2 regions of the Rhizobium sp. T1470 genome follow, and region 2 is predicted to be linked to the other one. Evidence: riboswitches for the same ligand, from Rfam matches in the RefSeq annotation. Region 2 holds a riboswitch; the other holds the start of a gene.

Region 1 (3,803 bases), on a different replicon from region 2:
AAGCCGAACGCGAAGATCAGGTCGGCGTTGTAACCGGTCTTGCCTGGACGGAAGTCGGTGGCGAACTGCTGACGATCGAAGGCGTGATGATGCCAGGCAAGGGTCGCATGACCGTTACCGGCAACCTGAAGGAAGTCATGAAGGAATCGATTTCCGCAGCGGCATCCTATGTGCGCTCGCGCGCAGTCGATTTCGGCATCCAGCCACCGCTCTTCGACAAGAGCGACATCCACGTGCACGTGCCGGAAGGCGCGACGCCGAAGGATGGCCCGTCGGCCGGTGTCGCCATGGCAACCGCGATCGTCTCGATCATGACCGGTATCCCGGTCGACAGGAACGTCGCGATGACCGGTGAAATCACGCTGCGCGGCCGCGTGCTGCCGATCGGCGGTCTGAAGGAAAAGCTGCTTGCAGCGCTTCGCGGCGGCATCAAGAAGGTGCTGATCCCGGAAGAAAATGCCAAGGATCTGGCGGAGATTCCGGACAACGTGAAGAACAACATGGAGATCATCCCGGTGTCCCGCATGGGCGAGGTGATCAAGCATGCGCTGGTCCGCAGACCCGAGCCGATCGAGTGGGATGGCACGGTGGAAACGCCGGTCATTGCAACGGTCGAAGGGCTCGACGAAACGGGTGCAACCATAGCTCACTGAGCCATGTTTGCCACATTCGCGCCCAATTGCTTAAAAACCCTGAAAAGGCTGGCGTTTTCGCCAGCCTTTTTTTGTGAAATCGACACGCAGACGCTTGCATTTCCTTGATTTGCAGGGTCTTTGGGGTGCGGCGGGCCTGATGAACTCCGTTCTGCGCCTAGCTTATAGATTTGAGTCGTTTCGAACCATTTAGAAAGGGGTGGAAACATGAACAAGAATGAACTCGTGTCCGCAGTTGCCGAAAAGGCAGGACTCTCGAAGACCGACGCTGCTTCCGCAGTTGATGCTGTTTTCGAAGTCGTCCAGGCTGAACTGAAGGGCAAGGGCGACGTTCGTCTCGCTGGTTTCGGTAGCTTCACCGTTTCCCATCGCGCTGCCACGAAGGGCCGCAACCCGTCCACCGGCGCTGAAGTCGATATTCCGGCTCGCAACGTGCCGAAGTTCACGCCCGGCAAGGGCCTGAAGGACGCCGTAAACGGCTGATATGAATTTGCTTGGCGGCCGGACCACCAGACCGGCGGTGTAAGTTTCGAAGGGTTCGGCCACGGCCGAACCCTTTTTGCTTTTCGCGGACTTGTCGGCACACGAAGCACGTCCTATGAAATGGTTGTTCTCAGGGCGGGGTGAAAGTCCCCACCGGCGGTAAGAGCTTCGGCTCAAGCCCGCGAGCGTCTTTCGGCCGATCTGCCGAAAGGGTCAGCAGATCCGGTGCAACTCCGGAGCCGACGGTTACAGTCCGGATGAAAGAGAATGAGCGGAGCGGGCGGGGCGAAATCTGTCCTTGCCGTGACATCGCGCTCATGCGTCCTGATTTGTGTTGGTTTCGGATGAAAGACATGAATTAGACTTCCCAGATATCTTCTGCCTCGCGTGCAATGGTCGGTGCTGCCTGGATGGTCGCCGCGGGCATTGCCTTCTCGATCCTCAATGTCCTCACACAGTGGCTGACGATGAAGCTCGCCTTTCCCTCGGCCTCGGCAGCCTTCTGGCAGTATGCCATTGCATTGGTCTTCTCGTTGCCCTTTCTCCGGCGCGTCGGCCTCGGGGCGATGCGAACGCGCTATCCCTGGCGCCATGTCGTGCGCGTTGCCTTTGCGGCATTCGGCGTGACGACCTGGGTCGCAGGACTCGCGTCCGTACCGATCTGGCAGGCGATTGCGTTGGTGATGACCTCGCCGTTCTTCATCATCATGGGTGCACGCATCTTCCTTGGTGAATATATCGGTCCCGCGAGGTGGGCAGCGACCGGTACCGGCTTCGTCGGAGCGATGATCATCCTGCAGCCATGGTCCGATAGCTTCAGTTGGGCGGCGTTTTTGCCGATCCTCTCTGCCCTTCTGTGGGGCGCCTCGTCGCTGATCACCAAGAGTCTCACCGGAGTGGAACGGCCCGAAACCATCACCGTCGGGCTGCTGGCACTCCTCACTCCGATCAACGGCGGCTTGGCTGTGGCCGCCGGCCTCAGCATCCCCTCCGGCCTGACGCTTCTCCTTTTTGTCGTGGCAGGTCTGCTGACCGTCATGGCCCAATATTTCCTGACGCTCGCCTACAGCACGGCCGATGCCGCCTACATCCAGCCTTTCGACGATCTGAAGCTTCCCCTGAATGTTTTTGCCGGCTGGCTGGTCTTCGGCTATGCCCCGACCGGTTATCTCTGGTTGGGTGCGCTGCTGATCCTCGGGGCATCGCTCTTCATCATGCGGAACGAAATGAAAAAGGAGCAGGGGGCCGGCTAACGCAGCCGGAATACGGCGCAGGTGTCATTGCGCTGTCATGCCCGTCCCGCAAAAACCCTGTGTTTGAATTCATGGGGGATTTCGTGACAATATTTTCGCGCAAGACAGCGGTTGTTGCCGTGCTTCTGACGACGGCGGCCTTTCCGGCCGCCGCAGAGCCCGTTATCAACCGCATCGCAACCTTCCCGGTGGCATCCAACCTGCCGGAGGGAAAAGACAAGCTTTCGGCCACGTCGGCGGAAATCATTACGGCCACTGACGACGGCATGACGCTGATCTACAGCGATAGCCCGCTCGGTGCGATCTGCTTTGTCGATATCTCAGACGCCAAGGCACCAAAGGCCGGTGGGGCGCTCATGATGGACGGCGAGCCGACATCCGTGACATCCGCTGCGGGCAAGGTGCTGGTTGCGGTCAATACGTCGAAGAGCAAGGCAAAGCCCTCGGGGCGCCTGGCGATCGTTGACGTTGCCACCGAGAAGATCGAGAGCACCTGTGATCTTGGCGGTCAGCCGGATTCCATCGCGCTCAACAAGGACAAGACCCTCGGCACGATCGCAATCGAGAACGAGCGTGACGAAGAGGTGAACGACGGCAAGATTCCGCAGCTGCCAGCCGGCGACCTGGTCGTATTCCAGATCAAGGATGGCACGGTTGATTGCGGCTCGATCAAGCACGTCGCGCTGAGCGGACTTGCCGGGATCGCGGCCGACGATCCGGAACCGGAATTCGTCTCCCTCAACGATCAGAACGAGATCGCCCTGACCCTTCAGGAAAACAACGAAATCGTCATCATTGACGCGGTAACTGCGTCTGTGAAGACGCACTTCTCCGCGGGCAGCGTCGATCTTGCAGGCATCGACACCAAGCGCGATGGCGCGCTGAAGTTTGCCGGTGAGCTCAAGAACGTCGCACGCGAGCCTGACGCTGTGAAGTGGCTCGACAATGATCGTCTGGTCGTCGCCAACGAAGGCGACTATCAAGGCGGTTCGCGCGGTTTCACGATTTTCGACACAACCGGCAAGGTACTCTATGAGTCCGGTGCCTCCTTCGAACGCGCCGTTGCCAATATCGGTCATTATCCGGACAAGCGTTCATCCGCCAAGGGTGTCGAGCCGGAAGGCCTGGAAGTGGCAACGATCGGAGGTCAGAAATATATACTCCTGCTCGCGGAGCGCGCCTCCGTCGTCGGCGTCTACAAGGATACCGGTGCCGTGCCTCAACTCGTCCAGATCCTTCCGTCCGGCGTTTCACCTGAGGGCGCTGTCGCCGTTCCGTCGCGCAATCTTCTCGCCACCGCCAACGAAGTCGATCTCGGCAAGGATAGTGGCCCGCGGTCGCATGTGATGATCTATGAACTTGCCGAGGGTGAGATCGCCTATCCGAAGATCGTTGCCGCCGAAAAGGACGGCAA
Region 2 (3,803 bases):
GCAGCTCGCACGGCCGGACTGACCGCAATCATCTGTGTCGGCGAGACCCGTAGTGAACGCGGTGACGGAAAGGCGATCGAAGTCGTTGGCGCACAGCTACGCGCTTCAGTTCCAGCGGGTGCTTCCAGTTCGAACCTGGTCATTGCATATGAACCGGTCTGGGCGATTGGAACCGGTCTGGTTCCGACCATAGAGCAGATCGAGGAGATCCATTCTTCGATAAGGCAGAGGCTCGAAGAGCGGCTTGGCGAAGATCGGCGCAACGTAAGGATTCTTTACGGTGGCTCTGTGAAGGCCTCGAATGCAGCCGCCATCTTCGGGGCGGAAAACGTGGATGGAGCCTTGGTCGGAGGCGCATCGCTGAAGGCGACAGAGTTCGCCGGGATCATATCTGCAGCCGATTGAAAGAAGGCGTGACGCACTTGGGCTGCTTTGCGGCCGCCCGACATCGTCAGGCACCGCGAAAGGAAGAGAGTATGAAACGCTTCGAAAACAAGACCGTCGTCATCACCGGAGGCAGCCGCGGCATCGGTGCTGGGATCGCCAAGCGCTTCGCAAGGGAAGGGGCCAATCTAGTGGTCTCCGCCAATGAAGAGTCGGTCCATGCGGTCGCCGAGCAGATCAAGGCCGATGGCGGCAATGCTGTCTCATTCGTCGGAGACGTCACCGACAAGGCTAGCGTAAAGGCCCTCTATGACGCGGCGGAGAAGGCTTTCGGCACCGTCGACGTGTCGATCCAAAACGCCGGCGTCATCACCATCGCGCGCATCGAAGACATGACGGAAGGCGAGTGGGACAAAGTCATGGCGGTCAACACGAAGGGCGTATTCTTGTGCGCACAAGAAGCAATTCTGCGCATGCGTAAGCATGGACTCGCCGGCCGCATCATCAACACCGCCTCCGGCCAAGCGCGCGAGGGCTTCGTCTATACGCCACACTACGCCGCATCGAAGATGGGCGTCGTCGGGATCACCCAGAGCCTCGCCAAGGAGGTCGCGACCGAAAATATCACCGTCAACGCCTTTTGCCCTGGCATCATCGAGACGGACATGTGGGCCTACAACGATCAGGCCTGGGGAAAGCTCCTCGGCAACTATGGCCCTGGGGAACTCATGAAGGAATGGGTCGAAGGCATTCCGATGAAGCGGGCAGGGTCGGGCGAGGACGTCGCCGGTCTCGTCACCTTCCTCGCCAGCGACGATGCTGCCTACATCACCGGCCAGACGATCAATGTCGATGGCGGCCTGATCATGTCGTAGCTTATTCGACAATGGGGAACGGTGCGTTCACGAGAAGAATCATATTCTCGATTGCTCGGCGGCTGGAAGCCTCTTGCAAAACAACGCATCGATCCCCTATGTTACTGGTGTTCTCAGGGCGGGGTGCAACTCCCCACCGGCGGTATCGAGGCAACTCGGAGCCCGCGAGCGCCTTCGTGGATAAACGGAGGGTCAGCAGATCCGGTGAGATGCCGGAGCCGACGGTTACAGTCCGGATGGAAGAGAGCAATGCAGACGATTCCGCTATATGGGCGGAACCGGACGCTTGTTCGCCCAAGGGAAAATGGTGGCTTTGACAGGCCATGCACGCCACTCACAACGGCTAACCCTTGAAAGGCAAGAAAGTGACGATTTCCAAAATTGACGATGCGGTGGCCGCGATTGCGCGCGGTGAAATTGTCGTCGTTGTCGATGACCGTGACCGGGAAAACGAAGGTGATCTCGTGATTGCGTCAGAGGCAATTACTCCGCAGGCGATCGCGTTCATGATGAACCACGCACGTGGCCTCATCTGCGTCGCGATGGAAGGCGAAAGGCTCGATGAGCTCGATATCCCTCTAATGGTGCCGCGCAATACCGAAGTGCTCAAGACCGCCTTCACTGTTTCCGTGGACTATATTCCGGAAACGACGACCGGGATATCTGCTGCCGACCGTGCCGCAACCGTGCAAGCGCTTGTCACTGGTGGCTCACGTCCGGAGGACTTCGCGCGGCCGGGGCATATCTTCCCGCTTCGAGCTCATTCTAATGGGGTTCTTTCCCGTCCTGGCCATACCGAAGCTGCGGTAGATCTCGCCAAGCTTGCTGGTCTGGTTCCATCGGGCGTAATCTGCGAAGTGGCCAACGACGACGGTACGATGTCGCGATTACCGGAACTCGAGGCGTTTGCTGAGCGCCATCGCCTCCATCTCGTTACGATCGAAGACTTGATAGCCTATAGAACCGCGATGACCTTATCCGAGAGAGCGGCTTGAACTTTCGTAGAGATCGCGTTCGGTTGGGATGCGATCTCTCCCTTGAATCGGCGCCCGTACTCATGGGTCGGCATTTCGCCCCATTCTCGGACCCACTGAGGACGCGCAAGGGCCTGGACGATCGTCGAGTACGTTGCCGCAAGTACCGGTGTGCCGGTGACGCCCAGCCTGTCACATTACGGGCTGTCCTTATCTCTTCAGGTTGACGAGCAAGTCCATGATGTCGGAGCCCGTTTGGACATCTTGGAATTGGCCGTGTAGGAACGCTGGCCTCGATCATTTCGGTCAATTCGCCGGCGAGATCGACGTTCGAACTTTCCAGCGCACCCGATTGGATGGAGCCAAGGCCATTCGATTGCGGAAAACCGGTGAACGTCACGCCAGAGGCGCCTGGACGCCTTCAATCCCTGAAATCATCTATTATTTTCTGTGGCCGTTGAACTTCGATCCCCAACGGTTACACCGCAAAACCGTGGAAAGTCCTGCCAGCGTTCGCTTTTAGTGGCAAATGGTTGACGTTGTTTCGAATGTCGTGATTTGTAGCCTGCGCGTAGTCGTGCAGGTCAATGCATCCGGCGCCCGACCACTTTGGGCGCCGATCGAGGAGATGATCGCGAGGATATTCCGCATTGACCGGGGCGGCGACGATCAGGCAATCCTTGTCCGGACGATTGTCAGGGACTCGTCTGTTGTTCCCGAACTGGCGGAAGCGCTGGGTACAAACGAGGTTCTTCGCTCCAGGCAAGACCTGGCCGAATGGCTAAGCGGGCAGGTCGAGAAAGGCTTGCTGCGCCTCGACGACCCGCTGAGTGGTGCGCGCCTGTTAATGGACATGATCTTCGGAGGCATGGAACCGCCCGATGGATGGAGCAGCCCGGAGCAGAAGATGGAACAGCTTCGGCTGTGCATCATGGTTTTTATGAGAGGGACAGCACCTTGATTTTTGGGTACGCATAAGTACTACGGTAAGGCTTTGGTGACCTTTCATCACCTCCGCACCGCCTCGATCGCGGCGACGTCGATTTTCCTCATCGTGATCATGGCTTCAAACGGGCGCTTTGCTTTGTCGGTGCCAGTCCGGACCCGCCTCAAAGGACAATTTGGAGATTGCTCGAAAGAGCGTGGTGTCTCCACAGTTGCCTCGAGAACGACACGGGCCGTCATGACATCGCCTGACACGATCCTAGATACATCAGTCGTCAATTCGAAATCCGACCTTCATTACCACTTGGTAGTGTTCTACCGCGCCATCCTTGATGTGACCTCGAATTTGATCGACTTCGAACCAATCGAGATTTCGCATCGTCTTCGAGGCTCGCGCGATTGCGGTCTCAATAGCCTCTGTGACCGATACTTTTGAACTGCCGATAAGTTCCACCTTTTTGTATACATGATCGCTCATTCGATCCTCCGGTTTCGGCGCTGGCGGCTCAATCCTAATGGCCGCTCACCTGCGACCAGTATTCGAGCGTGCGTTCTGTCTGCTTTGGCTTGATCAAGCCGAGGATCAGATAATAATCTCTTGATGTCAAATGCGCCGAGTTCAGAC

What was found. Region 2 has a riboswitch for FMN ahead of ribB (3,4-dihydroxy-2-butanone-4-phosphate synthase). Riboswitches for the same ligand answer to the same signal wherever they lie in the genome.
Region 1: linked by a shared signal. The riboswitch ahead of WGT02_RS09615 (DMT family transporter) and the one ahead of ribB (3,4-dihydroxy-2-butanone-4-phosphate synthase) in region 2 are both predicted to bind FMN.

The regions. Positions count from the first base shown of each region.
Region 1 covers NZ_CP148091.1:1,912,035-1,915,837, forward strand. The annotation lists gene lon (endopeptidase La) at 1-653, shown strand, start outside; gene hupB (DNA-binding protein HupB) at 861-1,136, shown strand; FMN riboswitch at 1,259-1,409, shown strand; gene WGT02_RS09615 (DMT family transporter) at 1,529-2,389, shown strand; gene WGT02_RS09620 (esterase-like activity of phytase family protein) at 2,461-3,803, shown strand, end outside.
Region 2 covers NZ_CP148094.1:202,893-206,695, reverse strand. The annotation lists gene tpiA (triose-phosphate isomerase) at 1-405, shown strand, start outside; gene WGT02_RS35265 (glucose 1-dehydrogenase) at 477-1,259, shown strand; FMN riboswitch at 1,365-1,511, shown strand; gene ribB (3,4-dihydroxy-2-butanone-4-phosphate synthase) at 1,625-2,254, shown strand; partial or broken gene WGT02_RS35255 (flagellar basal body rod C-terminal domain-containing protein) at 2,444-2,645, opposite strand; gene WGT02_RS35250 (TetR/AcrR family transcriptional regulator C-terminal domain-containing protein) at 2,763-3,194, shown strand; gene WGT02_RS35245 (dodecin) at 3,447-3,656, opposite strand.